2 regions of the Micromonospora sp. NPDC002717 genome follow, and region 2 is predicted to be linked to the other one. Evidence: predicted binding sites of a transcription regulator. Region 2 holds the regulator's gene; the other holds the start of a gene.
The links. The regulator HspR, encoded in region 2, represses chaperone genes until heat shock. The targets are predictions, from matches to a motif close to TTGAGTNNNNNNNACTCAA.
Positions count from the first base shown of each region.

Region 1 (8,097 bases), on a different contig from region 2:
CTCGGCGACGATGCCGGCGCGGATCGACGGGCTGGCCCGCCAGCACCTGACCGACCCGGTGCGCATCCTCATCGCCCGGGAGCAGCCGGTGGCCGGCGAGGCGCCCCGGGTGCGGCAGAGCGCGTACATCGTCGCCCGGGCGCACAAGCCGGCGGCGCTGGGCCGGGTGCTGGACGTCGAGTCCCCCACCGCGGCGATCGTCTTCTGCCGCAGCCGGGAGGAGGTCGACCGGCTCACCGAGACCATGAACGGCCGGGGCTACCGGGCCGAGGCGCTGCACGGCGGGATGAGCCAGGAGCAGCGCGACCGGGTGATGGGCCGGCTGCGCACGGGCACCGCGGACCTGCTGGTGGCCACCGACGTGGCCGCCCGCGGCCTCGACGTCGAGCAGCTCACCCACGTCGTCAACTACGACGTGCCGTCGGCCCCCGAGTCGTACGTGCACCGGATCGGCCGGGTGGGCCGCGCCGGGCGGGAGGGCGTGGCGATCACCCTCGCCGAGCCGCGCGAGCACCGGATGCTCAAGACCATCGAGCGGGTCACCGGCCAGCGGATCACCATCGACAAGATCCCGACGGTGGCGGACATGCGCACCCGGCGGCTGGAGCTGACCCAGGGCGCGCTGCGGGAGAGCCTGCTGGAGGACGACCTCGACCCGTACCGGGCGATCGTGGAGTCGTTGACCGACGAGTTCGACCTGGTGGAGGTGGCGCTCGCGGCGGTGAAGCTGGCGCACGAGGCGACCTCGCCGGGCGCCGAGGACGAGGAGGAGATCCCGCAGGTCCCGGTCCGGGGCCCGCGCGAGGGGCGGCCGGAGGGCGGCGGCCGGGGCGAGCGGCGCGGCGGCGGCCGGCCCCGCACCGGCGGCACCACGCAGGTCTTCATCGGCCTCGGCCGGCGTGCCGGGGTCCGCCCGCAGGACCTGGTCGGCGCGATCACCGGCGAGACGAGGGTCAGCGGCCGGGACATCGGCTCGATCGAGATCGCCGACCGGTTCTCGCTGGTGGAGGTGCCCTACGCCGTGGCCGACGAGGTGATCGCGGGGCTGCGCGGCAGCACGATCAAGGGCCGCAAGGCGACCGTACGCCGGGATCGTGACGGTGACGGCGGCGGCGAGCGCCGCTTCGACGGGGCCGATCGGCGCGAGCGCCGCGACCGCGACTTCGGCGACCGGCGCGACCGGCGCTGACGACGGCGAGCCACCGTCCCCACCGGCACTGACGCACCGAGGCCCCCGCTGTTGGCGGGGGCCTCGTCGCATCCGCGCAGCGGTCAGTCGGCCGGCTCCGTGGCCACCCGTTCGGCGTGCTCCTGCTGCACGGCGCGAGCGGTGGTGAGGAAGTCGACGATCGTCTCGAGCTGTCCGTGGTCGTACCGCGTCAGCGCCCGCAGGCCGGCCTCGCCGACCGGCCGGTAGATCCTCCGCTCGGCCGCCCGGGCCGCCTCGGTCGCCTCGACCAGCACCCGACGCCGGTTGGCGGCGTCCCGGGTACGCGCCACCAGGCCGACCCGTTCCAGCCGGTCGATGACGGTGGTGGTGGCCGCCGGGCTGAGCCGCAGCGCCGCCGTCAACTCGCCGGCCGTCACCGGCCCGCGGCCGAGGACGACGTCCAGCGCCCGCAGATCCGTCCGGTTGATCCCCAGCCGGCCGGCCGCCGCCTCGTCGAAGGCGTCGAAGCTCTGCTGCAGCAGCCGGATCTCGCGGGCCACGTGGTACACCAGCTCACTTTTCGACATTCGAATCTTTCTGCTAGTTTAGATTTCGACAGTCGAACTTTAGCAGGGAGCGACCATGACCGAGAACGACCGCAGGGAGATCCGCGAGCTGTTCGACCGGCTGCTAGAGGCGTGGACCGACAACGACGCGGTCGCGTACGGCGCCTGCTTCACCGAGGACTCCGACTACGTGTCGTACGACGGCACCCGGGCGGCCGGGCGGGCACCGATGCAGGACGCGCACGACCGGCTCTTCCGGGGCGTACTCGCCGGATCGGCGCTGGTCGGCGAGGTGGAGTCGATCCGGGCGGTGACCGCCGACGTGGCCGTCGTGCACGGCACCGGCTCGGTGCTGATGCCCTGGCGCACCCGGCTGCCCCGGCGCCGGCTGTCCCGCCAGACCCTGGTCGCCGTGCGGACGCCGGCCGGGTGGCGGTTCACCGCGCTGCACAACGGTCGGGTCCGCCCGATCGGGATCCCCGCGCCCGACTCCGCACCGGCCCGGCTGTCCCGCACGATGGGGCGGTACGCCCGACGGCTCGGGCTGGGACGCGCCTGACCGGCGGGACCCGCACACGCGGCGGCCCCCGGCGCCCACAGGGCGTCGGGGGCCGCTGGGTGACGCGCCGGTCAGGCCGCGGTCAACGCCTGGCCGCCCAGGGCGTCCGCGTCGACGTCGGCGGGGCGCAGCGCCAGGGCGAGCACGTCGGCGACGTCGGCGAGGGTGTGGACCGTCAGCGCCTCACGGACCTCGGCCGGCAGGTCGTCGAGGTCCGGCTCGTTGCGGGCCGGAATGATCACCTCGGTCAGGCCGGCCCGGTGGGCGGCGAGCAGCTTCTGCTTCACCCCGCCGATGGGCAGCACCCGGCCGGAGAGGGTCACCTCGCCGGTCATCCCGAACTCGGGCCGCACCGGCCGGCCGGCGGCCAGCGAGGCGAGGGCGGTGGCCATGGTGATGCCGGCGCTGGGGCCGTCCTTGGGCACCGCGCCCGCCGGCACGTGCAGGTGGATCCGCCGCCCGGCGAGGGCGTTCGGGTCCAGCCCGAGCCGGCGCCCGTTGGAGCGCAGGTACGACAGCGCGATGTGCGCGGACTCCTTCATCACGTCGCCGAGCTGGCCGGTCAGGGTCAGCCCCGGCTCGCCCTCCATGCTGGTGGCCTCGATGAAGAGCACGTCGCCGCCGGCGCCGGTGACGGCCAGGCCGGTCGCCACGCCGGGCACCGCCGTCCGCTCCGCCGACTCCGGGGTGAACTTCGGCCGCCCGAGGTAGGTGGCGAGGTTGTCGGCGTCGACGCGGACCGGCGCCGGGTCGGTGGCCAGGGCCACCGCGACCTTGCGGAGGATCTTCGCCAGCGACCGTTCGAGCTGGCGCACGCCGGCCTCCCGGGTGTACTCGCCGGCGATCCGGGCGAGGGCGTCGTCGCCGACGCCGACCTCCTCGACGGTCAACCCGGCCCGCTCCCGCTGCCGGGGCAGCAGGTGGTCCCGGGCGATGGCGACCTTCTCCTCCTCGGTGTACCCGTCCAGGGTGACCAGCTCCATCCGGTCCAGCAGCGGGCCGGGGATGGTCTCCACCACGTTGGCGGTGGCCAGGAAGAGCACGTCGGAGAGGTCGAGGTCGACCTCCAGGTAGTGGTCGCGGAAGGTGTGGTTCTGCGCCGGGTCGAGCACCTCCAGCAGGGCGGCGGCCGGGTCGCCGGAGTAGCCGACGGCCAGCTTGTCGACCTCGTCGAGGAGCACGACCGGGTTCATCGAGCCGGCCTCGCGCAGGGCCCGCACGATCCGGCCGGGCAGCGCGCCGACGTACGTGCGGCGGTGGCCCCGGATCTCGGCCTCGTCGCGGACGCCGCCGAGGGAGACCCGGACGAAGTTGCGGCCGAGCGCGCGGGCGACCGACTCGCCGAGGCTGGTCTTGCCGACGCCGGGCGGGCCGGCGAGGGCGAGCACCGCGCCGGAGCCGCGGCCACCGACGACGCCGAGGTTCCGCTCGGCGCGCCGGTTGCGCACCGCGAGGTACTCCAGGATGCGGTCCTTCACGTCGGCCAGGCCGGCGTGGTCGGCGTCGAGCACCGCGCGGGCCGCGGCCAGGTCGGTGTTGTCCTCGGTACGGGTGCCCCACGGCATCTCCAGCACCGTGTCGAGCCAGGTGCGGATCCAGCCCGCCTCCGGGGAGGCGTCGCTGGCCCGCTCCAGCTTGCCGACCTCGCGCAGCGCCGCCTCGCGGACCTTCTCGGGCAGGTCGGCAACCTCGACGCGGGCCCGGTAGTCGGCGGAGCCGTCCGGTTCGTCCTCGCCGAGCTCCTTGCGGATGGCGGCGAGCTGCTGGCGCAGCAGGAACTCCCGCTGGGACTTCTCCAGCCCCTCGCGGACGTCGGTGTTGATCTGCTCGGCGATCTCCTGCTCGGCCAGGTGGTCCTTCACCCAACCGACGAGCAGTTCCAGCCGGGCGGTGACGTCCGGCGCGGCGAGCAGCTCGGTCTTCTGGGCGAGGCTGAGCCAGGAGACGTAGCCGGCGGAGTCGGCCAGCTCGGAGAGGTCGGTCATCCGCTCGATCGCGTCGATGACCTGCCAGGCGCCGCGCTGCTGGAGCACGGACGTCATCAGGGCGCGGTACTCGCGGGCGAGTTCGCGGGCGCGGCCGGCGGGGGCCGGTTCGTCGAGTTCGGTGGCCTCGACCCAGAGGGCGGCGCCGGGTCCAGGAACGCCGGAGCCGATCCGGGCGCGGGAGAGGCCGCGGACGACGGCGGCCGGTTCGCCGCTGGGCAGCCGGCCGACCTTCTCGATGGTGGCGACCGCGCCGACGGGGCCGTACTCGCCGTCGAGGCGGGGCACGGCGAGGAGGGTGCCCTCGCCGGTGGCGCGGGCCGCGTCGACAGCGGCCTGGGTGGTGGGGTCGAGGGTCACCGGGATGACCATGCCGGGCAGCAGCACGGCGTCGGTCAGGGGCAGTACCGGAAGAGTTGCCATCGAACACCTGCTATCGCGTTGAGTTGAGCGTGTCCAACTCAAGTAACAAAGCGTTCCCCTTGTTCCCACTGTGACCCAGACCACTTCCCCGCGCCGCCGGCCGCGTCGGGAGCAGGCCGGTCGACGCGGCGAAGTCGACGAGCCGATTCCGGACACGGGACACGGGGACCAGGGTGCGGGTCTCCAGCCGGGCCGAGGCCGCGGCGCCCGCCGGCCACGCCGGCACGCTGGGCGACCGAACTCCCCGCCTTTGCGCCGGCCGCGCCGATTTCCCGCGATAACGCGACCCGCCGAAATGAAAAACGACGCGTATTCTTGCGCAATTGCCGTGGGATAGGTCAAACTTTGACCACACCCCGCCCCACACAGGGAGTAATTGGCGATGGCGAGAAAAGTAATCACTGTTCTGACCGACGACCTCGACGGCGGAAAGGCCGACCGGACCGTCGAGTTCAGTCTGGACGGCGTGGCGTACACCATCGACGTCTCCGACGAGAACGCGGGCGTGCTGCGGAAAGCTCTCGACCCGTACATCAGCGCTGGCCGGCGGATCGGGCGCGGCACCGTCGACGTCGGGCGGGCACCCCGCCGGGCGGGCGCCCAGGGCGGCGCGGGAATGGACCGGGAGCAGAACCGGGCCATCCGGGAATGGGCCGTCAAGAACGGCTACAAGATTTCCGAGCGCGGCCGCATCCCGGTCGAGGTCGCCGAGGCGTACAAGAACCGCTGACCTGGCGCCGGGTTCACGCTCGCGTCCACGCGGGGTCACGCTGCGGAATCAGCGGGGCCCCGCCGGTCTTTTCCCACGGCCGTCCATTCGCACGGCCCGCGTCCGGCGGCGGACGCATTCGCGGGCGGCGCATTCGCCGAGCCGCCCCGACGGGTCGCCGGGCGACCCCCGAGTGGCCGCGCCGGGGGATTCCCGCGACCGCACGAAAACCTGATCCGGCCGAGGACCGGCGACCCACCGGGCGACGAAGGGGCAGGTGGTGACCCGGGCGGCTCCGGCCGCACGTGATCATCACCACGATTCGTGCCCGCGCGACCCGAGACCGTCGCACCCCCCGAGTGTAATGAGCGACAGCTTTGTCGGGCATTACGCAAACGCATCTCGGGGGTGGCGGATGACGCGCTGGTGGAGCCAGACGGCCGGCGGGTTGCCCCGCACGTTCTGGTACCTCTGGACGGCCACGCTGATCAACCGGCTGGGCAGCTTCGTCGCCATCTACCTCGGCGTCTACCTGGTCTCGGTGCGGGGCTTCAGCCCCGCGTACGCCGGAGTGGTGATCGGGTTGCACGGGGCCGGCAGCGCGGCGGGGAGCGTGCTCGGCGGGGTCGTCGCGGACCGGTGGGGGCGGCGGCCGGCGATGCTGGTCGGCAACGTGGCCGCCGCCGTGGCGGCGGTGTCGCTGGGCCTGAGCGACCACCCCACGGCGGTCGCGGCGCTCACCCTCCTGCTCGGGCTCTTCCTCGGCGTCGCCCGGCCGGCCTTCACCGCCACCATCATCGACGTGGTGGGCGAGCGGGACCGGCTGCGCGCCCTGACGCTCAACTACTGGGCGATCAACATCGGGTTCGCCGTCGCCGCGACCGTCGCCGGCCTGCTGGTCCGCGCCGATCCGCTGCTGCTGTTCGTGGTCAACGCGGCGGTGCTGCTCGGCACCGCCGCGCTGATCGGGTTGAAGGTGCCCGAGTCGCGCCCCGCCCCGGTCACCGTCGGGCAGTTCACCCGCGCCGACTCCGGCGGGCTCGGCACCGTGCTGCGCGACCGGGTCTTCCTGACCTTCACCGCCCTCACCGGGCTGGCCTGGCTCTGCATCCAGGGCAGCGTGATGCTCCCCGTCGCGTTGCAGGCCGACGGCCTGCCGGCGTCGGCGTACGGGCCGGTCATCGCGGTCAACGGGCTGATGATCGTGCTGGGGCAACTCTTCGTGCCCCGGCTGGTCGGCCGCTTCGACCGGTCCCGCACCATCGCCGTCGCCGTCGTGGTGGTCGGCGCCGGCTTCGCGCTGACCGCGCTGGCCGACGCGGTGTGGTTCTACGCGTTCACGGTCGCCGTCTGGACACTCGGCGAGATGCTGATGACCCCCGCGAACTCGGCGCTGACGGCGGACCTGTCGCCAGCGGCGCAGCGCGGCCGCTACCAGGGGGTCTACTCGCTCGGCTACGCCTTCGCCAGCTTCGCCGGGCCGACCCTCGGCGGGCTGGTCGCCGCCCGGTTCTCCACCGACGCCCTCTGGCTGGGCCTGTTCGGTCTGGCCCTGCTGGTGGCCGCCGGCAACCTCCTCGCGGTCCGCCCCCGGGCCAGGCGGATCGAGGCCCTGCGGGCCGATGCCACCCCGACCGCCGCCCCCGGCCGGACGGCGGCAGCGCTGGCCTGACGACGGCCGGGGCCGCCGGGGTACGCCCGTGCGGCGCCGGGGCGGGTCAGTCCGCGCAGAGGTGCGCGAAGGCGAACCCGTGTGCCATCTCGTCGCGCCGCGATTCGAGCCGCCGGATGTCGGCGAGCAGTTCCTCGCGGGGCGTCAGGACCGGCTCGGCCGTCTCCAGCTCGCGCAGCCGCTGGCCGACGGCCATCGCCGCCAGGTCCTCGGCCAGGCGGGCCGGGTCCACGCCGGCGGAGACCCGCTGCTCGTGCACCGTCACCCGCTCCACGAGGCAGGCGCCGGGACGCACCTCGACCCAGCTCCACCCCTCGGCCGGCCCGCCCCGCCAGCTCAGGTGCAGCCCCCGGACGATCGGGTCCACCAGCCCCCGCGACACGTACGCGTCGACCGCCGCGGCCCGGGCCAGCGCGCCGAGGTCGTTGACGTGGCCCGTCCGCCCGTCGGGCAGCCGGCCGAAGATGTCGCGGAACCCGAGCGGGGGCACGTCCCCCGCCTCCGGCTCCCCCGCACCGAGCGCCGCGTAGGCGCGGGCGTCGATCACGTACGTCACGATCCGCCGCCCGTGCTCGTCGGCGCGCAGCGTGGGCGACCCGATCCGCAGCACCGCCAGGCCGACCGCCTCGGCGACCACGTTCTTCATCCGCTCGGCGCGCTGCCCGGCGGAGCCGGCGGGCGCGACCGGGCCGACCTCGACGGCGAAGACCGGCCGGGCCGTGTCGGCGGCGCAGACGACGAAGTCGTAGCCCTCCCGGGTGGCCGTGCTCCACTGGTGGCCGGTGATGCCGCTCGGCCGCCGGTGTGTGAGTTCGCCGAGGCGACGGGCGCCGTACACGAGCTGGCCGGCCCGGGTGAGCAGCGGGCCGCGACCGCCGTCCCCGGTCACCGCGCGCAGCCAGGAACCGTCCCCGCCACCGGTGCTCGTCATCCGTGTGATCCGTCCTGCCGTCGCCCCCGGGCCGACTCGTCGGCCCGGGGGCGAGTCTAGGCCGTCGATCATGGACGGAGCCGGGGTGGTGCGGCGGGGGCG
Region 1 covers NZ_JBEOVW010000010.1:223,413-231,509, reverse strand. Annotated here, with positions in the region: gene ABT006_RS17770 (DEAD/DEAH box helicase) at 1-1,189, shown strand, start outside; gene ABT006_RS17765 (MarR family winged helix-turn-helix transcriptional regulator) at 1,273-1,737, opposite strand; gene ABT006_RS17760 (SgcJ/EcaC family oxidoreductase) at 1,793-2,275, shown strand; gene lon (endopeptidase La) at 2,347-4,683, opposite strand; gene ABT006_RS17750 (histone-like nucleoid-structuring protein Lsr2) at 5,066-5,413, shown strand; gene ABT006_RS17745 (MDR family MFS transporter) at 5,808-7,064, shown strand; gene ABT006_RS17740 (PDDEXK family nuclease) at 7,111-7,995, opposite strand.
Region 1: the regulator HspR is predicted to act here: its motif matches at 4,707-4,725, upstream of lon (endopeptidase La).

Region 2 (8,097 bases):
GGCCGACTTCAGCGCGCCCGACACCGCGCCACCCACCCGGGCCAGGCCGGCGAGCAGGTGCTCGGTGGAGGTGTACTCGTCGCCGAGCGGCCGGGCGATCTGCTCGGCGGCCCCGATGGCGTTGACGAACTCGCGGGCCAGGGTCGGCTCGGCGATGCTGGAGCCGCGCGCGGCGGGCAGGGCGTCGACCGAGCGCTGGGCGACCCGGCGCAGCTCGGCGGGGTCGGCCCCGACGGCGCGCAGCAGGCCGGCGGCGGTCGAGCCCTCGGTGTCCAGCAGCGCCAGCAGCAGGTGCCAGGGCTCCACGGTGGCGTGACCGCGCTGGTTCGCCGTCGCGACGGCACCGGTGATGGTCTCGCGGCTCTTGGTGGTGAGTCGTTCCGTGTTCATGGGCTCCCCCGGATCGGCGTGTCCACTGGGAAGGACACAACCAGAGTTGAGCCTATTCCGCTCAACCCTGCCCGTGTGAGCTGGATCACTCTCGCTGTCCGGCCGTGCCCAGAGGTGCCCGAGTGATCGATTGGACGGGCCGTTCCCGTGGCGGAGAATCGCTGAGCGACCACACAGCGGAACGGCGCTCGCTGCCAAGATCTGCGCATGCCGACCAGGGGTAGCCTGGCCGTGTGCGCGTACGTGTTGAACAGACTGCCCTGCCGGGAATCGGGGTCCGTCACGATCTGCTGACGGAGTCCGGTCGCCGCCTCGGTGTGGTCTCCCACCGCAATGGCCGCCGTGACCTCGTCCTGTACGACCCGGACGATCCCGACTCATGTCAGCACGACATACCGCTGACGGACGACGAGGCGGAGGCGCTCGCCGACATCCTCGGCGCGTCGCTGATGCTCGGTCAGCTGTCCGGGCTGCGGGAGCAGGCCGCCGGCTTGCTCACCGAGCAGATCGCCATTCCGGCCGGCTCGAAGTACGTCAACCGGAAGCTCGGGGACACGCAGGCACGTTCCCGCACGGGCGCCTCGATCGTGGCCGTGCTGCGCCACGGCGAGGTGATCGTCTCGCCGGAGCCCTCCTTCCGCTTCGCCGCCGGTGACGTGGTGGTCGTGGTCGGGACCCGTCAGGGCCTCGACGGGGTGACAGCCATCCTTGCCGACAGCGACCCGGACGGCTGAGGCGCGGATGCACGAAACGACAACACTACTCATCGAAGTCGGTGCACTGCTCTTCCTGCTCGGCCTCCTCGGCCGGCTGAGCCGCCGGATCGGTCTCTCGCCCATCCCCCTCTACCTGCTCGCCGGGCTCGCTTTCGGGCACGGCGGCCTGCTGCCCCTGGCCGCCAGCGAGGAGTTCTTCGCGGTCGGCGCCGAGATCGGCGTGATCCTGCTGCTGGTCATGCTGGGCCTGGAGTACTCGGCCAACGAGTTGGTCGGCAACCTGCGCGCCGCGGCCCCGGCCGGCCTGATCGACGGGCTGCTGAACGCGCTGCCCGGGGCGGCGTTCGCGCTGCTGCTCGGCTGGGACTGGGTCGCCGCCCTGGTGCTCGCCGGCATCACCTGGGTCTCCTCCTCGGGGGTCATCGCCAAGGTCCTCGCCGACCTGGGCCGCCTCGGTAACCGGGAGACCCCGGTGATCCTCTCGGTCCTGGTGATCGAGGACCTGGCGATGGCGTTCTACCTGCCCCTGGCGACCGCGGTGCTCGCCGGCAGCGGCCTGCTGGGCGGCGGCATCGCGCTCGGTGTCGCGGTCGGCACCGTGCTGCTGGTGCTGGTGGTCGCGATCAAGTACGGCAACCTGATCTCCACCGCCATGTCGGCGAAGGACCCGGAGGCGCTGCTGCTCGGCGTACTCGGGATGACGCTGCTGGTGGCGGGCATCGCGGCGAAGCTCCAGGTGTCGGCGGCGGTCGGCGCGTTCCTGGTCGGCATCGCGCTGTCCGGACCGGTGGCGCACCACGCGACCGAGCTGCTCACCCCGCTGCGGGACCTCTTCGCGGCGGTCTTCTTCGTCTTCTTCGGTCTGGTCACCGACCCGCGGGACATCCCGCCGGTGCTGCTGCCCGCGCTCGCGCTGGCCGTGATCACCATGGCCACGAAGACGCTCACCGGTTACCTGGCGGCTCGCCGGGTCGGCATCGCCGAGCCCGGTCGCTGGCGGGCCGGCCTGACCCTGGTGCCCCGGGGAGAGTTCTCCATCGTCATCGCGGGACTCGCGGTTGCCGCCGGCAGCGTCGACCCGAAGCTGGCCGCGCTCGCCACGGCGTACGTGCTGATCACGGTCGTGACCGGGCCGATGCTGGCGCGGCTGCCCGACTTCGCGTGGTTCAAGCGCTGGCTGCGGAAGCGCGGCGCGGCCCAGCGGGCCCAACCGGTGCCGGCGCACGACTGACCGACGTCACCGTCGAGGGCCGGGTCGACCGTACGGTCGGCCCGGCCCTCGCCCAACGGTTGTCGAATTGCCTCCGGCGGGGTCTACCGCCGGTCAACGCGCCGGGTTACCGTTTCGCCCCAGCAGCCAGAGCTCGCGGACGGCCTGAGCCCCCGCGGACGAGAGCGGAAGGTTGGCCGGTGAGCGTGCAGGAGTCGACGTTCCACGGCTTCGCCAACCCCGTCGATCCGACCCCCGCCGAGTTGCGCGCGTGGGCCTTCCAGCCCGACTCCGTGCCGCTGACCTCCATGCCGCCGGACTGGGACCTGCTGGTCTCCGGTGACCGGCTGGTGGCGGTGCTCTTCGACCTGGCGATGGACGCGACCTGCCCGGCCCGCCGGTTCGCCCTGCACTGCCTCTACATCTACGCCGCCGACGGCATCCGGACGAAATTCCGCGCCCACCCGAAGCGGCGCTTCCGGAAGCTGGTCGAGCAGGCCGAGCGGAACGGCGACGACCTGATGCGCACCTGGGCGTACAACAGCCGGGTGCTGCTGGCCCGGCCGGAGCTCTTCGTCTACCGGGACTGGTGCGAGGGCGGCCTGGTCCGGGAGAACCGCCGCATCGCCTGAGCGCCCCACGCACCCGCACGGCGCACCCGGGGCGTCCCCGCCCGCACTCCGTAACGACGAACGGGCCGGGACCCCCGCCCGGGACCTCTGGCGTCCCGGCCCGCCTCTGGACGGCGAACGGGCCGGGACCCCCGCCCGGGACCTCTGGCGTCCCGGCCCGCCTCTGGACGGCGAACGGGCCGGGACCCCCCGTGGGTCCCGGCCCGCACGTCGGCGGATCGTCAGCGTTCCGATCCGCCCTGCTCGCGGCGTCTCGCCTCGTCGCGTCCCTGGTCGATGCCGTGGTCGACCTGGTCGGCGAACCTGCCGTTCTTGATCTCGTCGGTGAAGCGGCTCTCGGTGAACCGGTCGAATCTCTCCCGGACGTTCTTCGCCACCTCGTCGAGCCGTTCCTCGGTCTGCTGGGCAACCTTCCTCGCCGCTTCCGTCATGGCTCCCCCTGCCATCGGAGTCCGGATTGAGATGGTTGGACCTGATTTTGAGGCTAGCGGACCGGGCGTCGTCCCCGCCGGCAAACCGGCAACCGGGGGGCCTTGCCGAGACGACGCACGTCCCGGGCGGTGGCGGGGGCGGAAAGACGACCGCGCCCGGCCGCGGGAGGGCGGCCGGGCGCGGTGAGGTGTCGTCAGCGGTCGGGGCCCCGCCGGGGACGCCAGACCACCAGCGCGGTGGAGGTGCGGTTGGTCGGGACGAGGTCGCTGCCCGGAAAGCGGGCCAACGACTCCAGCTCGGCGATCCGGCGGTACGCGGCGTCCAGCTCCGCCTCCAGCCGGGCCACCCGCTGCTGGGCCTGCTCCAGCAGCCGCTCCAGCCCGATGATGCGCTTGACCCCCGCCAGGTTGATGCCGTCGTCCTGGCTGAGCCGCTGCACCTCGCGCAGCAGCACCACGTCCCGCACGCTGTAGCGGCGGCCGCCGCCGGCCGCCCGACCCGGCTGGACCAGGCCCAGCCGGTCGTACTGGCGCAAGGTCTGCGGGTGCATCCCCGCCATCCGTGCCGCCACCGAGATCATCAGCACCTTGGCCTCGTAGGCAGGGTCACCCGAACCGACGAACTCGTCCGACATCCCGCTCACCTCCGCGTGCACTCCACCGAGCCGACTGAACACCGGGTCAACTGAATCGACGCACCCGCGCGTCGAGATGTTCCCGGGCGGCCGGCGGGGTCTGCGCGGCGAAGCTCTCCAACGCCGTACGCGCCTCGTCGGACACCCGCGCGGGCACCACCACGTCGAGGGTCACCAGCAGGTCACCCGCCTGCCCGTCACGGCGGACCACCCCCTTGCCGCGGGCCCGCAGGATCCGGCCGCTCGGCGTGCCCGGTGGCACCCGCAGGGTCACCGCGCCGTCGAGGGTGGGCACCCGCAGGTCCGTGCCGAGCACGGCCTCCGCGAACGTGATCGGCACGGTCAGCGTGAGGTCGTCGCCCGTACGCCCGAACAGGTCGTCCGGTCGCACCTTGACGTGTACGAAGAGGTCGCCGGCCGGGCCGCCCCGCGGGCCGGGCTCGCCCCGCCCCGCCAGCCGGATCTTCTGGCCGTCGGCCACCCCGGCCGGGAAGCGGACGTTCAGCGTGCGGGTCTTGGTGACCCCGCCGGTGCCCTGGCACTCCGGGCACTTCTCCTCCACGATCGTGCCCACGCCCTGGCAGTTGCGGCACGGCTCGGAGAAGCTGAACGACCCCTGGTTGCGGGTGGTCACCCCGGCTCCATGGCACACCGGGCAGGTGCGCGGCTGGGTGCCGGGCTTGGCCCCGTTGCCGTGGCAGGTGTCGCAGACACCCGGCGCGCGCAGCGTCAACGGGACGGTCACCCCGCGTACGGCGTCGTCGAAGTCGAGGGCCACCTCGGCCTCGACGTCCCGCCCCCGCGCCGGGCCACGGGTCGCCGGCCCGCCGCCGGGACCAGCGGCGCCGCCGGAGAAGATCGAACTGAACAGGTCCTGGAAGCCGGCCCCGCCGAAGCGGCGGTCGCCACCCCCACCGGCCGCGCCCCCGAACAGGTCGGAGACGTCGAACGGCATGCCGCCGGGCTGGCCGGCGCCACGGGCGTTGCGCCGGAACGCGCCCGAGCCGAACAGCGAGCGCAGCTCGTCGTACTCGCGGCGCTTGGCGTCGTCGCCGAGCACCGCGTACGCCTCGGAGGCGGCCTTGAAACGCTCCTCGGCCTTCGGGTCACCGGGGTTGTGGTCCGGGTGCGAATCCCGCGCCAGCTTCCGGTACGCCTTCTTGATGTCGTCGCCGGAGGCGGCCTTGTCCACGCCCAGCACGGCGTAGAAGTCCTTCTCGATCCAGTCCTTGGAACTCACCGGTCCACCCCCTCCCTACCTGGGGACCGACCGTCCCGCCCACCCGTTCGGGGTGGGCGGGACGATCCGGTCGTCGTTGCGCACTACTCCGGGTCGGCGACCGCGACCATGGCGGGCCGCAGCAGCCGCTCCCCGACCTGGTAGCCCCGACGCATCACCTGCACGCAGGTCGGCTCGGTGACGTCGGCCGAGGTCTGGTGGGCCACCGCCTCGTGCCGGGTCGGGTCGAACGAGTCGCCCTGTTCGCCGAACGCCGTCAGCCCGAACTTGCCGAGCGCCGCCGTGAGCTGCTCGGCCATCGTGCCGAACGGCCCGACCAGGTCGCCGTGCTCGCGGGCCCGGTCCAGGTCGTCGAGGATCGGCAGCAGCGCGGCGAGCATCGCCCCGGTCGCCTGCTCGGTGACCAGACCCTTGTCCCGGTCCACCCGCTTGCGGTAGTTGGCGTACTCCGCCGTCACCCGCTGCAGGTCCCGGGTCCGCTCGTCGAGGTCCTTACGCAGCGCCTCCAGTTCGGCGCCGAGCGCCGTCCCGCCGCCGTCGGCCGGCTGTGCCGGGGCGTCCACCACCGGCGGGCCGGCCACCTCGGCCGCCTCGACCTCGATCTCGTCGACCACGACCTCGGCCTCCTCGACCAGCCCCTCGGCCGGGGCGTCCGACCCGGCGTCGGCGGCGGTCGCGGCCGGCTCGCTGGTCTCGCTGATCTTGCGGTTGTTGCGGATGACGACCCGCGGCCCGTCGCCGGCCTGCTCGGCGGGCGCGGAGCCACCCGGCGTCGACCCGGTCGCACCCGGGTCGGCGGCTCGTGGCTTCTCCGTCATGGGGTTACCTCATCCTCTGCCGTGGTGCCGTGTCCGGGACGGACCGTCACTTCTTGTCCTCGTCCACGATCTCCGCGTCGACCACGTCGTCCGCGCCGCCGGCCTGCGCGCCACCGGTCGCCCCGGCGCCCGCCGCACCCGCGGCACCCGGACCGGCCTCGCCCGGCTGCTCACCCTGCTGGCTGTAGAGCAGCGAACCGGCCTGCTGGGAGACCTGCGCCAGCCGCTCGTGCGCCGACTTGATCTTCTCGATGTCCTGACCACCGAGGGCGCCACGCAGCTCGCCGAGCGCCTCGTTGATCTGGTCACGGGACTCCGACGGCAGCTTGTCGCCGCTCTCGGCCAGGAACTTCTCGGTCTGCCACTGGAGCGCCTCGGCCAGGTTGCGGGTCTCGGCCTCGTCGCGGCGACGCTTGTCGTCCTCGGCGTGCTCCTCGGCGTCGCGGCGCATGCGCTCGATGTCGTCCTTCGGCAGCGAGGAGCCGCCGGTGATCGTCATCTTCTGCTCCTTGCCGGTGCCGAGGTCCTTGGCGTGGACGTTGACGATGCCGTTGGCGTCGATGTCGAAGGTGACCTCGATCTGCGGCACGCCGCGCGGCGCCGGCGGGAGGCCGGTCAGCTCGAAGGTGCCGAGCTTCTTGTTGTAGGCCGCGATCTCCCGCTCGCCCTGGAACACCTGGATCAGCACCGACGGCTGGTTGTCGTCCGCCGTGGTGAAGACCTCGGAGCGCTTGGTCGGGATGGTGGTGTTGCGCTCGATCAGCTTGGTGAAGATGCCGCCCTTGGTCTCGATGCCCAGGCTCAGCGGGGTCACGTCGAGCAGCAGGACGTCCTTGACCTCGCCCTTGAGCACACCGGCCTGCAGGGCGGCGCCGACGGCGACGACCTCGTCCGGGTTGACGCCCTTGTTGGGCTCCTTGCCGGTGAGCTGCTTGACCAGGTCGGTCACGGCCGGCATGCGGGTCGAGCCGCCGACCAGGATGACGTGCTCGACGTCGGAGACCTTGATGCCGGCGTCCTTCACGGCCTGCTCGAACGGGCCCTTGCAGCGGTCCAGCAGGTCCTGCGTCATCCGCTGGAACTCGGCCCGGCTGAGCGTCACGTCCAGGTGCAGCGGGCCCGCCGCGCCGGCCGTGATGTACGGCAGGTTGATGTTGGTGGTGGTGGCGGCGGACAGCTCGATCTTGGCCTTCTCGGCCGCCTCGCGGAGCCGCTGCAGGGCCATCTTGTCCTGGGCCAGGTCGATGCCGTGCTCGCCCCGGAAGGTCTTCACCAGGTGGTCGATGATGCGCTGGTCCCAGTCGTCACCACCGAGGTCGTTGTCACCGCTGGTCGACTTGACCTCGATGACGCCCTCGGCCAGCTCGAGCAGCGACACGTCGAAGGTGCCGCCGCCGAGGTCGAAGACCAGGACGGTCTGCTCCTTGGAGCCCTTGTCCAGCCCGTACGCCAGGGCCGCCGCGGTCGGCTCGTTCACGATCCGCAGCACGTTGAAGCCGGCGATCTCGCCGGCCTCCTTGGTGGCCTGGCGCTGGCTGTCGTTGAAGTAGGCCGGGACGGTGATCACCGCGTCGGTGATCTGCTCGCCCAGGTACGCCTCGGCGTCCCGCTTGAGCTTCATCAGCGTGCGGGCCGAGATCTCCTGCGGGGTGTACTTCTTGCCGTCGATGTCGACGGACCAGTTGGTGCCGACCTCCCGCTTGACCGAGCGGATCGTCCGGTCCGGGTTGGTCACCGCCTGGCGCTTGGCGACCTCACCGACGAGCACCTCGCCGTTGCGGGCGAACGCGACGATCGACGGGGTCGTCCGCGAGCCCTCAGCGTTGGCGATGACGGTGGGCTCACCGCCCTCCAGGACGCTGACGCAGGAGTTCGTCGTGCCGAGGTCGATACCGACCGCACGTGCCATCTTCGCTTCCTCGCTTCGTGACGTTGTGAGCGCTCGTGGGCACCGCCCTGAGCTGCGTGGCGGGCGTCGCCCGCAGCGACCCCACCACAAGTTGAGTGAACTTGACTCAATAGTGC
Region 2 covers NZ_JBEOVW010000001.1:552,816-560,912, forward strand. Annotated here, with positions in the region: gene clpB (ATP-dependent chaperone ClpB) at 1-390, opposite strand, end outside; gene ABT006_RS02750 (cation:proton antiporter regulatory subunit) at 624-1,124, shown strand; gene ABT006_RS02755 (cation:proton antiporter) at 1,132-2,337, shown strand; gene ABT006_RS02760 (hypothetical protein) at 2,517-2,948, shown strand; gene ABT006_RS02765 (hypothetical protein) at 3,170-3,379, opposite strand; gene ABT006_RS02770 (heat shock protein transcriptional repressor HspR) at 3,574-4,014, opposite strand; gene dnaJ (molecular chaperone DnaJ) at 4,061-5,254, opposite strand; gene grpE (nucleotide exchange factor GrpE) at 5,338-6,072, opposite strand; gene dnaK (molecular chaperone DnaK) at 6,119-7,981, opposite strand.